3 regions of the Bacillus sp. SORGH_AS_0510 genome follow, and region 2 is predicted to be linked to each of the others. Evidence: a T-box and tRNA genes for the amino acid it is inferred to sense, from the RefSeq annotation. Region 2 holds a T-box; the other regions hold tRNA genes.
What was found. A T-box is a leader RNA that pairs with one kind of tRNA and senses whether it is charged. The one in region 2 lies ahead of serS (serine--tRNA ligase), so its partner is inferred to be a tRNA-Ser.

Region 1 (3,796 bases), 3.9 Mb from region 2:
GGATGTTGGCTTAGAAGCAGCCACCATTTAAAGAGTGCGTAATAGCTCACTGGTCGAGTGACTCTGCGCCGAAAATGTACCGGGGCTAAACGTAACACCGAAGCTGTGGATTGACATCGTAGATGTCAGTGGTAGGAGAGCGTTCTAAGGGCGTTGAAGCTAGACCGTAAGGACTGGTGGAGCGCTTAGAAGTGAGAATGCCGGTATGAGTAGCGAAAGATGAGTGAGAATCTCATCCACCGTATGCCTAAGGTTTCCTGAGGAAGGCTCGTCCGCTCAGGGTTAGTCGGGACCTAAGCCGAGGCCGAAAGGCGTAGGCGATGGACAACAGGTTGATATTCCTGTACCACCTCTTTATCGTTTGAGTGATGGGGGGACGCAGGAGGATAGGGTAAGCGCGCTGTTGGATATGCGCGTCTAAGCAGTTAGGCTGGAAAGTAGGAAAATCCGCTTTCCGTAAAGGCTGAGCTGTGATAGCGAGGGAAATTTAGTACCGAAGTTCCTGATTCCACACTGCCAAGAAAAGCCTCTAGCGAGATAAAAGGTGCCCGTACCGCAAACCGACACAGGTAGGCGAGGAGAGAATCCTAAGGTGAGCGAGAGAACTCTCGTTAAGGAACTCGGCAAAATGACCCCGTAACTTCGGGAGAAGGGGTGCTTTTTGAGGTGAATAGCCTCGAAGAGCCGCAGTGAATAGGCCCAGGCGACTGTTTAGCAAAAACACAGGTCTCTGCGAAGCCGCAAGGCGAAGTATAGGGGCTGACGCCTGCCCGGTGCTGGAAGGTTAAGAGGAGGGGTTAGCGCAAGCGAAGCTCTGAATCGAAGCCCCAGTAAACGGCGGCCGTAACTATAACGGTCCTAAGGTAGCGAAATTCCTTGTCGGGTAAGTTCCGACCCGCACGAAAGGCGTAACGATCTGGGCACTGTCTCAACGAGAGACTCGGTGAAATTATAGTACCTGTGAAGATGCAGGTTACCCGCGACAGGACGGAAAGACCCCGTGGAGCTTTACTGTAGCCTGATATTGAATTTTGGTACAGCTTGTACAGGATAGGTAGGAGCCGTAGAAGCCGGAGCGCTAGCTTCGGTGGAGGCGTCGGTGGGATACTACCCTGGCTGTATTGAAATTCTAACCCGCACCCCTTATCGGGGTGGGAGACAGTGTCAGGTGGGCAGTTTGACTGGGGCGGTCGCCTCCTAAAGAGTAACGGAGGCGCCCAAAGGTTCCCTCAGAATGGTTGGAAATCATTCGTAGAGTGTAAAGGCACAAGGGAGCTTGACTGCGAGACCTACAAGTCGAGCAGGGACGAAAGTCGGGCTTAGTGATCCGGTGGTTCCGCATGGAAGGGCCATCGCTCAACGGATAAAAGCTACCCCGGGGATAACAGGCTTATCTCCCCCAAGAGTCCACATCGACGGGGAGGTTTGGCACCTCGATGTCGGCTCATCGCATCCTGGGGCTGTAGTCGGTCCCAAGGGTTGGGCTGTTCGCCCATTAAAGCGGTACGCGAGCTGGGTTCAGAACGTCGTGAGACAGTTCGGTCCCTATCCGTCGTGGGCGTAGGAAATTTGAGAGGAGCTGTCCTTAGTACGAGAGGACCGGGATGGACGCACCGCTGGTGTACCAGTTGTCTTGCCAAAGGCATCGCTGGGTAGCTATGTGCGGACGGGATAAGTGCTGAAAGCATCTAAGCATGAAGCCCCCCTCAAGATGAGATTTCCCATAGCGTCAAGCTAGTAAGAACCCTGAAAGATGATCAGGTTGATAGGTCAGAGGTGGAAGCATGGTAACATGTGGAGCTGACTGATACTAATCGTTCGAGGACTTAACCAAGTTTTTAGCGAACTCACATGTTTATTGAATTTTCTTCTTCATTATCTAGTTTTGAGGGAATGAATTTTTTTAAAAAATTCTCTTGCAAAATATGAAAAAGACATTATAATAAAATAGTGTCGAATAAATGGTCTGGTAATTATGGCGAGAAGGTCACACCCGTTCCCATACCGAACACGGAAGTTAAGCTTCTCAGCGCCGATGGTAGTTGGGACGAAAGTCCCTGTGAGAGTAGGACGTTGCCAGGCTGTTTTAAAATATTCCGCAGTAGCTCAGTGGTAGAGCTATCGGCTGTTAACCGATCGGTCGTAGGTTCGAGTCCTACCTGCGGAGCCATTTCTTTTGGAGAGCTGTCCGAGTGGCCGAAGGAGCACGATTGGAAATCGTGTAGGCGGGTAACCCTGTCTCAAGGGTTCAAATCCCTTGCTCTCCGCCATTAAATTTATTGCGATATGGCCCCTTGGTCAAGCGGTTAAGACACCGCCCTTTCACGGCGGTAACACGGGTTCGAATCCCGTAGGGGTCACCATTATGGAGGATTAGCTCAGCTGGGAGAGCATCTGCCTTACAAGCAGAGGGTCGGCGGTTCGATCCCGTCATCCTCCACCATCAATATTATTGTCGCGGGGTGGAGCAACGAGCGTTGCATCCGTGAATAATCTGCGAGTTGTATCAATCGAGTTACTACTTGAATATACTAACTGAGATTGATACAGTCCATACAAACTATGGGCATTAACATTAGTAATATTTTTTACCGTCGCGGGGTGGAGCAGTCTGGTAGCTCGTCGGGCTCATAACCCGAAGGTCGCAGGTTCAAATCCTGTCCCCGCAATATGGTCTGGTAGTTCAGTTGGTTAGAATGCCTGCCTGTCACGCAGGAGGTCGCGGGTTCGAGTCCCGTCCAGACCGCCATATGTTGGCTCAGTAGCTCAGTCGGTAGAGCAAAGGACTGAAAATCCTTGTGTCGGCGGTTCGATTCCGTCCTGAGCCACCATTAATTTTTATGAAACATTTTATATGTGGAGGGGTAGCGAAGTGGCTAAACGCGGCGGACTGTAAATCCGCTCCCTCCGGGTTCGGCGGTTCGAATCCGTCCCCCTCCACCATATATAGGGGTATAGTTTAAAGGTAGAACGAAGGTCTCCAAAACCTTTGGTGTGGGTTCGATTCCTACTACCCCTGCCAATAATATTGTGGCGATTGTGGCGAAGTGGTTAACGCACCTGATTGTGGTTCAGGCATTCGTGGGTTCGATTCCCATCAGTCGCCCCATAATATTTTTTAATTAATTGAGCATTGGGCTATAGCCAAGCGGTAAGGCATCGCACTTTGACTGCGACATGCGTTGGTTCAAATCCAGCTAGCCCAGCCATTTTGCGGAAGTAGTTCAGTGGTAGAACACCACCTTGCCAAGGTGGGGGTCGCGGGTTCGAATCCCGTCTTCCGCTCCATAATTTACGGCGGCATAGCCAAGTGGTAAGGCAGAGGTCTGCAAAACCTTTACCACCGGTTCGAATCCGGTTGCCGCCTCCATAAAAATTTATACAGTGCATAATCTACTTTTTATATACGCCGGGGTGGCGGAACTGGCAGACGCACAGGACTTAAAATCCTGCGGTAGGTGACTACCGTACCGGTTCGATTCCGGTCCTCGGCACTGATTTACAAAATATTTTAATATGCCGGTGTGGCGGAATTGGCAGACGCGCACGACTCAAAATCGTGTTCCTCTGGAGTGTCGGTTCGACCCCGACCACCGGTATCAATGCAAAACACTTCCTATTTGATTATAGGAAGTGTTTTTTGTGTAAAAGGAATTTAATTAAATGTGTACGTACCCGAGATAGGTAAAAATAAGCGAGTACGGTAACGTAGAAGGGATCTACGTGTCCCAAATAGGTAAATGAAAGCGAGACGGTAACGTAGAAGCAGCCAATGTTACCAGTAGAGGTAAGAGTA
Region 2 (3,796 bases):
GTTAAAAAGGGTGAAACCGTAGGGTATGTAACCATTAAACCTAAAAACGGTGAAAAGGTTTCATTCTTAACAGAAGAAGGACAAAAGAAAGTCAAAGTAGATGTCATAGCTGGGCAAGATGTTGAAAAAGCCAATTGGTTTGTTCTCATGATGCGCGGCATCGGCAACTTCTTTGGAAATGTATGGGACGGGATTTCTTCTACTGTAAAAGGTTGGTTTTAATTAAATAATTATTGTGGGATTTTAGATCTCATAAGAAGGATTCTTGTCTTGACAGGAATCCTTTTTTGTTGCTTTAATGATTTTATGGAAAAAGATAATTCCGATTAGTTAAAGGGGAATTTTCCTAGAGCGTAAAGAGATTTTTCATAATATTTTTACTAAAAGGGGGATTTTTAAAATGAAAACAGGTACAGAACTCGTAAAACGCGGTATGGCTGAAATGCAAAAGGGCGGCGTAATCATGGATGTTGTGAATGCTGAACAGGCAAAAATTGCTGAAGAAGCAGGCGCAGTGGCAGTAATGGCATTAGAGCGGGTGCCTTCAGATATCCGTGCAGCTGGTGGCGTAGCAAGAATGGCTGACCCTAGAATAGTTGAAGAGGTACTTAATGCTGTTTCAATCCCTGTAATGGCTAAGGCAAGAATTGGTCATATTGTAGAAGCAAGAGTGCTTGAAGCAATGGGTGTTGACTATATTGACGAAAGTGAAGTCTTAACACCAGCTGATGAAGAGTACCATTTATATAAGAGTGATTTTACTGTTCCATTTGTTTGCGGTTGTCGTGACCTGGGTGAGGCTGCACGCCGTATTGGTGAAGGAGCTTCTATGCTTCGTACCAAAGGTGAGCCGGGAACAGGAAATATTGTTGAAGCCGTTCGTCATATCCGTAAGGTGAATGCACAGGTTCGTAAAGTCGTTGGAATGAATGAAGATGAACTAATGACAGAAGCGAAGCTTTTAGGGGCTCCATTTGAATTGCTTCTTGAAATTAAGCGTCTTGGACGTCTTCCAGTAGTTAACTTTGCAGCTGGCGGTGTAGCCACTCCTGCAGATGCTGCCCTTATGATGCAGTTAGGTGCAGACGGAGTGTTTGTAGGCTCTGGTATCTTTAAATCAGAAAACCCTGCAAAATTTGCTAGAGCGATTGTTGAAGCAACTACTCACTACCAAGACTATAAGTTAATTGCGGAACTTTCAAAGGATCTTGGAACACCAATGAAGGGAATTGAAATTTCCTCCCTAGCACCAGAATCACGCATGCAAGAAAGAGGATGGTAATCGATGATTAAGATCGGTGTTCTCGCCCTGCAAGGAGCGGTTCGTGAACATATTCGGTCACTTGAGGCCTGCGGTGTAGAGGCAGTAGCTGTGAAGCGTAAGGACGAGTTACAAGACCTAGATGGCTTGATCCTTCCTGGTGGAGAAAGCACAGCAATGCGCCGCTTGATTGACAAATATGATTTCATGGGTGATTTAAAGGAATTTGCTCGTAGTGGAAAGCCTGTGTTTGGGACATGCGCTGGACTGATTCTTTTAGCAAAGCAACTTGTGGGTTATGATGAGCCTCATATCGGAGTGATGGACATTCAGGTAGAACGCAACTCATTTGGCCGTCAAGTGGACAGCTTTGAAGCAGACCTTTCTATTAAGGATGTAGCAGAGAGTTTCCCAGCCGTGTTCATTCGTGCGCCGCACATCGTTGAAGCGGGAGAAGATGTGGAGATTTTGTGTAAGCATAATGACCGCATTGTGGCCGCACGGGACGGGCAATTTCTAGGATGCTCCTTCCATCCAGAGTTAACAGATGATCACCGCATGACCGCATACTTCGTTGAGATGGTAAAAGAAGCGAAACAAAAGCAACGAATATAGGCATAATTTGGTTGCATTTCGTAAATAATTATAGTAACGTATAAATACAAATTAATCATATTGTTAAAAGCAATGAGAGGAACTAGTAACAGGAAACTCATTCTAGTAGAGAGCCGGTGGCTGGTGAAAACCGGTGAATGAAGCTTGTGAATCCCTCCTCGAGCAAGGTATGGAACACTACATCATGTGGTAAGTAAGTACTTTCGGTTAAAACCGTTACATTTTCTTCGAGGTGGATAGCGCATGCTGTCAACCAGGGTGGTATCGCGGGTTAACTCTCGTCCCTGTTTATTAGGGACGGGAGTTTTTTGTTTTTAAAATAGGTTGGAGCTTTTGTTGATTTGGCACGATGTAATTGGAGCGGAAGGCACGAAGACTCCTGTGGGAGTATGGTTCAGGGGAGACTCCGCAGGCGCTTGCGCCGAGGAGGCTCGCCGAAACACCCACGAACCGCTCGTGCCTGGAGCGGAAATCAACAGGAATTTTTAACTTAAGCTTATCTATTCAAGCGGAAGCCGTCAAAAATATTTTAAAAGGAGTGTCAAACATGCTGGATATTAAAGTCCTAAGAGCAAATTTTGCTGAAGTAAAAGAAAAGCTTCAGAATCGTGGAGAAGATCTAACCGATCTTGGCCGATTCGAGGAACTAGACCAAAAGCGACGCGAACTGATCGTAGAATCTGAAAAACTTAAGAGCAAACGAAACGAGGTTACTCAGCAAGTTGCCGCATTAAAACGCGAAAAGCAGGATGCGGACCACTTAATTAAAGAAATGCGTGAGGTCGGCGATCAAATTAAAGCACTTGATGAAGAGCTTCGCGGAGTAGAAGAAACATTAGAAATGTTACTTCTAAGCATCCCGAATATTCCTCATGAAAGTGTTCCTGTAGGGGAAACAGAAGACGATAATATCGAAATCCGAAAATGGGGCCAGGTCCGTGACTTTGAATTCGAAGCAAAGCCGCACTGGGACGTTGCTGATCAGTTAGGGATCCTTGATTTTGAACGTGCGGGCAAAGTAACGGGAAGCCGCTTTGTTTTTTACAAAGGATTAGGGGCACGTTTAGAGCGAGCACTTATAAGCTTTATGCTTGATTTGCATGTGGATGAACATGGCTATACAGAAATCCTGCCTCCTTACTTAGTAAACCGTACAAGTATGACAGGAACAGGACAATTGCCAAAGTTTGAAGAGGATGCCTTCTTAATCGAGAGCGAAGATTATTTCCTTATTCCAACAGCAGAAGTGCCTGTCACAAACTATCACCGTGATGAGATTTTAAGTGGGGAAGAGCTTCCAATCCGCTTTGCGGCCTATAGCGCATGCTTCCGTTCTGAGGCAGGCTCTGCTGGACGTGATACAAGAGGATTGATTCGTCAGCACCAATTCAATAAGGTTGAACTTGTTAAGTTCGTGAAGCCAGAGGACTCTTATGAAGAGCTTGAAAAGCTAACGAATGATGCGGAACGTGTTCTACAATTACTTGAGCTTCCATACCGTGTGCTAAGCATGTGTACGGGTGACCTCGGCTTTACGGCTGCGAAGAAGTATGATATTGAAGTTTGGATTCCAAGCTATGGAACATATCGTGAGATTTCTTCTTGCAGTAACTTTGAAGCTTTTCAGGCGAGACGAGCAAATATTCGCTTCCGTCGTGATCCGAAAGCGAAGCCGGAACATGTGCATACACTAAATGGATCTGGCCTTGCAATTGGCCGCACGGTCGCAGCCATCCTTGAGAACTATCAGCAAGAGGACGGCAGTGTCATCATACCGACGGTTTTACGTCCATATATGGGCAATCGTGATATAATTAAATCTATGTAATTTCTAAAAATTCCGGATGTTTTATTCATCCGGAATTTCTTTGTTTCTTTGTTGACATTCATATTCGATGTATGATAAATTATCTTTTGTTG
Region 3 (3,796 bases), 1.3 Mb from region 2:
CGCAGGAAATTTGAGAGGAGCTGTCCTTAGTACGAGAGGACCGGGATGGACGCACCGCTGGTGTACCAGTTGTCTTGCCAAAGGCATCGCTGGGTAGCTATGTGCAGACGGGATAAGTGCTGAAAGCATCTAAGCATGAAGCCCCCCTCAAGATGAGATTTCCCATAGCGTCAAGCTAGTAAGAACCCTGAAAGATGATCAGGTTGATAGGTCAGAGGTGGAAGCGTGGTAACATGTGGAGCTGACTGATACTAATCGTTCGAGGACTTAACCAAGTTTTTAGCGAACTCACATGTTTATTGAACTTTCTTCTACATTATCTAGTTTTGAGGGAATGAAATTTTTTTGAAATTCCTCTTGCAAAATATCAAAAAGACATTATAATAAAATAGTGTCGCATTAATAGTCTGGTAATTATGGCGAGAAGGTCACACCCGTTCCCATACCGAACACGGAAGTTAAGCTTCTCAGCGCCGATGGTAGTTGGGACGAAAGTCCCTGTGAGAGTAGGACATTGCCAGGCTGTTATACGGAGGATTAGCTCAGCTGGGAGAGCATCTGCCTTACAAGCAGAGGGTCGGCGGTTCGATCCCGTCATCCTCCACCATATATTTTTTCTCAAACTAATTGCCGGTGTAGCTCAATTGGTAGAGCAACTGACTTGTAATCAGTAGGTTGGGGGTTCAAGTCCTCTCGCCGGCACCATGCTTCTTACTTCTTGGTTAACATCAGCGGAAGCATGCGAGAAATCCTGAAGGGATTTTCAGCAAAAAAACAATTTGCTTTTTTAGTACACTTTAGTTATATGAGCCATTAGCTCAGTTGGTAGAGCATCTGACTTTTAATCAGAGGGTCGAAGGTTCGAGTCCTTCATGGCTCACCATTTTAAATGAATATGCGGGTGTGGCGGAATTGGCAGACGCACCAGACTTAGGATCTGGCGCCGCAAGGCGTGGGGGTTCGACTCCCTTCACCCGCACCATTTAAACTTAATATGCGGAAGTAGTTCAGTGGTAGAACACCACCTTGCCAAGGTGGGGGTCGCGGGTTCGAATCCCGTCTTCCGCTCTCTTAATTGCCGGGGTGGCGGAACTGGCAGACGCACAGGACTTAAAATCCTGCGGTAGGTGACTACCGTACCGGTTCGATTCCGGTCCTCGGCACCATTTTTAAAATATTGCGCCCGTAGCTCAATTGGATAGAGCGTCTGACTACGGATCAGAAGGTTATGGGTTCGACTCCTTTCGGGCGCGCCATTATTACGGGAAGTAGCTCAGCTTGGTAGAGCACTTGGTTTGGGACCAAGGGGTCGCAGGTTCGAATCCTGTCTTCCCGACCATTTTTAATAAATTATGGGGCCTTAGCTCAGCTGGGAGAGCGCCTGCTTTGCACGCAGGAGGTCAGCGGTTCGATCCCGCTAGGCTCCACCATAATTTTAATAACTATTTGGCGGTGTAGCTCAGCTGGCTAGAGCGTACGGTTCATACCCGTAAGGTCGGGGGTTCGATCCCCTCCGCCGCTACCAAATATTTAATGAACTTGGACCTTTAGCTCAGCTGGTTAGAGCAACGAGCAAGGCTCCAATGAAAATGCAACGAGTTGTCACCATCGAGCTGCTACTTGAGTATGCTTTCTGAGATGGGACAGACGGTTTTAATATTATGGTAATAGAACTTCAACTTGGACCTTTAGCTCAGCTGGTTAGAGCAGACGGCTCATAACCGTCCGGTCGTAGGTTCGAGTCCTACAAGGTCCACCATTATCTTTTATATAATATGGAGGAATACCCAAGTCCGGCTGAAGGGATCGGTCTTGAAAACCGACAGGCGGGTTAAACCGCGCGGGGGTTCGAATCCCTCTTCCTCCGCCATATTATTTCAGAATTAAATAGTTTTTACCGTCGCGGGGTGGAGCAGTCTGGTAGCTCGTCGGGCTCATAACCCGAAGGTCGCAGGTTCAAATCCTGTCCCCGCAATATGGTCCGGTAGTTCAGTTGGTTAGAATGCCTGCCTGTCACGCAGGAGGTCGCGGGTTCGAGTCCCGTCCGGACCGCCATATGTTGGCTCAGTAGCTCAGTCGGTAGAGCAAAGGACTGAAAATCCTTGTGTCGGCGGTTCGATTCCGTCCTGAGCCACCATTTTAATTAAATATAGTTTTTATTGTGGCGATTGTGGCGAAGTGGTTAACGCACCTGATTGTGGTTCAGGCATTCGTGGGTTCGATTCCCATCAGTCGCCCCATTTATTTTGCGGGTGTAGTTTACTGGTAAAACCTCAGCCTTCCAAGCTGATGTAGTGGGTTCGATTCCCATCACCCGCTCCAAAATGTGGGCCTATAGCTCAGCTGGTTAGAGCGCACGCCTGATAAGCGTGAGGTCGATGGTTCGAGTCCATTTAGGCCCACCATATATTATTCCGCAGTAGCTCAGTGGTAGAGCTATCGGCTGTTAACCGATCGGTCGTAGGTTCGAGTCCTACCTGCGGAGCCATTATAGAGAAGTACCCAAGTGGCTCAAGGGGCTCCCCTGCTAAGGGAGTAGGTCGGGTAACCGGCGCGAGGGTTCGAATCCCTTCTTCTCTGCCATAGATTTTGGCCCCTTGGTCAAGCGGTTAAGACACCGCCCTTTCACGGCGGTAACACGGGTTCGAATCCCGTAGGGGTCATAAAAAAAACTGATGATAAAGTATCATCAGTTTTTTTTGTTCCTTTTTAAAGGAAGATTGGAAATGATTATTGTTTAAGTACACTCAGTTATATTTATTCCTGAGTAATTTAGGTAACGTAGAGGTGCTCTACGTTACCGAGCAGAACAAAAAAAATCTAGTTGGGTAACGTGGAGGTGCTCTACGTGACCGAGCAGAACAAAAAAAATCTAGTTGGTTAACGTAGCCTGCTTCTACGTTACCCATTGCAGCGTGAAAACCCTATTCAAGTCACGTAGACCACTTCTATATGACCCAAATTGTTATCCAGGTCCTGTTTGGGTAACATAGACGACATGTCCGTTACCCAATGCTGCATTCTCGACTTAATAGGGTAACGTAGATGCCCTACATGTGACGAGTCTAGCAAAAAGTTCACCACTCCATTTACCGTGACTATTTCCTCATACACTAGCCAAAAAGACCCTGTACTCAATTTTAAGAACAATTCACAAAACAATACATAAAATTATTATCTTAAAATAACAAATCCGCAAATCTCCATCCCGAATAAATATTGATAACGCTTACAAAACTCTGCATTTCTTGAAATTTCACTCCTTTAATGTGATATAAATCAAATAATTTTTTTATTGTATTTTAAATAAAAAATTCAAAAAAACTTTAAAGATTCCTGTCGAATAACGATGGATTATTTGTCGTTTTGTGTTGAATATTGATGATAATTGAAACTTTCTAGAACATTAAATCAGTAATTGTCAGAAAAGATAAAAAAGTTTTTGGAGGCATATCATCTATTTGGAATTATAATTGGTCTTTGAAATACATATTTTCAATGGGGATGAGGTTAGCCATGACAGTGAACACGTTATTTCCTACTGATTACCAGCTGCACTTATTTCATGAAGGAAACTTCTTTCAAAGTCATCAGCTTTTTGGCGCTCATATCTTCAGGAATTCCAACCACGTTTTTACACGATTTTGTGTATGGGCACCTAATGCCCATCAAATAAGACTTGTAGGTGATTTTAACAACTGGAATGGTGAAGGGTATGAATTAGAAAGAGTGAACAACGAAGGCGTTTGGATTCTAATTTTGAATCAAGACTTAACAGGAAGTATTTATAAGTATG

Region 1: it encodes a tRNA-Ser, which carries the amino acid that the T-box ahead of serS (serine--tRNA ligase) is inferred to sense. The anticodon was not compared.
Region 3: it encodes a tRNA-Ser, which carries the amino acid that the T-box ahead of serS (serine--tRNA ligase) is inferred to sense. The anticodon was not compared.

The regions. Positions count from the first base shown of each region.
Region 1 is NZ_JAUTAU010000001.1:4,070,327-4,074,122, reverse strand. Features, by position in the region: rRNA gene QE429_RS20810 (23S ribosomal RNA) at 1-1,834, shown strand, start outside; rRNA gene rrf (5S ribosomal RNA) at 1,966-2,082, shown strand; tRNA gene QE429_RS20800 (tRNA-Asn) at 2,096-2,170, shown strand; tRNA gene QE429_RS20795 (tRNA-Ser) at 2,179-2,270, shown strand; tRNA gene QE429_RS20790 (tRNA-Glu) at 2,289-2,363, shown strand; tRNA gene QE429_RS20785 (tRNA-Val) at 2,368-2,443, shown strand; tRNA gene QE429_RS20780 (tRNA-Met) at 2,596-2,669, shown strand; tRNA gene QE429_RS20775 (tRNA-Asp) at 2,673-2,749, shown strand; tRNA gene QE429_RS20770 (tRNA-Phe) at 2,756-2,831, shown strand; tRNA gene QE429_RS20765 (tRNA-Tyr) at 2,859-2,943, shown strand; tRNA gene QE429_RS20760 (tRNA-Trp) at 2,949-3,022, shown strand; tRNA gene QE429_RS20755 (tRNA-His) at 3,034-3,109, shown strand; tRNA gene QE429_RS20750 (tRNA-Gln) at 3,135-3,209, shown strand; tRNA gene QE429_RS20745 (tRNA-Gly) at 3,214-3,288, shown strand; tRNA gene QE429_RS20740 (tRNA-Cys) at 3,297-3,370, shown strand; tRNA gene QE429_RS20735 (tRNA-Leu) at 3,409-3,494, shown strand; tRNA gene QE429_RS20730 (tRNA-Leu) at 3,519-3,599, shown strand.
Region 2 is NZ_JAUTAU010000001.1:214,551-218,346, reverse strand. Features, by position in the region: gene QE429_RS01245 (D-alanyl-D-alanine carboxypeptidase family protein) at 1-222, shown strand, start outside; gene pdxS (pyridoxal 5'-phosphate synthase lyase subunit PdxS) at 401-1,282, shown strand; gene pdxT (pyridoxal 5'-phosphate synthase glutaminase subunit PdxT) at 1,286-1,876, shown strand; T-box leader at 1,940-2,165, shown strand; gene serS (serine--tRNA ligase) at 2,424-3,704, shown strand.
Region 3 is NZ_JAUTAU010000001.1:1,487,176-1,490,971, forward strand. Features, by position in the region: rRNA gene QE429_RS07480 (23S ribosomal RNA) at 1-275, shown strand, start outside; rRNA gene rrf (5S ribosomal RNA) at 407-523, shown strand; tRNA gene QE429_RS07490 (tRNA-Val) at 532-607, shown strand; tRNA gene QE429_RS07495 (tRNA-Thr) at 630-705, shown strand; tRNA gene QE429_RS07500 (tRNA-Lys) at 808-883, shown strand; tRNA gene QE429_RS07505 (tRNA-Leu) at 898-982, shown strand; tRNA gene QE429_RS07510 (tRNA-Gly) at 997-1,068, shown strand; tRNA gene QE429_RS07515 (tRNA-Leu) at 1,078-1,166, shown strand; tRNA gene QE429_RS07520 (tRNA-Arg) at 1,180-1,256, shown strand; tRNA gene QE429_RS07525 (tRNA-Pro) at 1,263-1,339, shown strand; tRNA gene QE429_RS07530 (tRNA-Ala) at 1,355-1,430, shown strand; tRNA gene QE429_RS07535 (tRNA-Met) at 1,449-1,525, shown strand; tRNA gene QE429_RS07540 (tRNA-Ile) at 1,683-1,759, shown strand; tRNA gene QE429_RS07545 (tRNA-Ser) at 1,778-1,870, shown strand; tRNA gene QE429_RS07550 (tRNA-Met) at 1,902-1,975, shown strand; tRNA gene QE429_RS07555 (tRNA-Asp) at 1,979-2,055, shown strand; tRNA gene QE429_RS07560 (tRNA-Phe) at 2,062-2,137, shown strand; tRNA gene QE429_RS07565 (tRNA-His) at 2,165-2,240, shown strand; tRNA gene QE429_RS07570 (tRNA-Gly) at 2,249-2,322, shown strand; tRNA gene QE429_RS07575 (tRNA-Ile) at 2,329-2,405, shown strand; tRNA gene QE429_RS07580 (tRNA-Asn) at 2,414-2,488, shown strand; tRNA gene QE429_RS07585 (tRNA-Ser) at 2,493-2,583, shown strand; tRNA gene QE429_RS07590 (tRNA-Glu) at 2,592-2,663, shown strand; gene glgB (1,4-alpha-glucan branching protein GlgB) at 3,517-3,796, shown strand, end outside.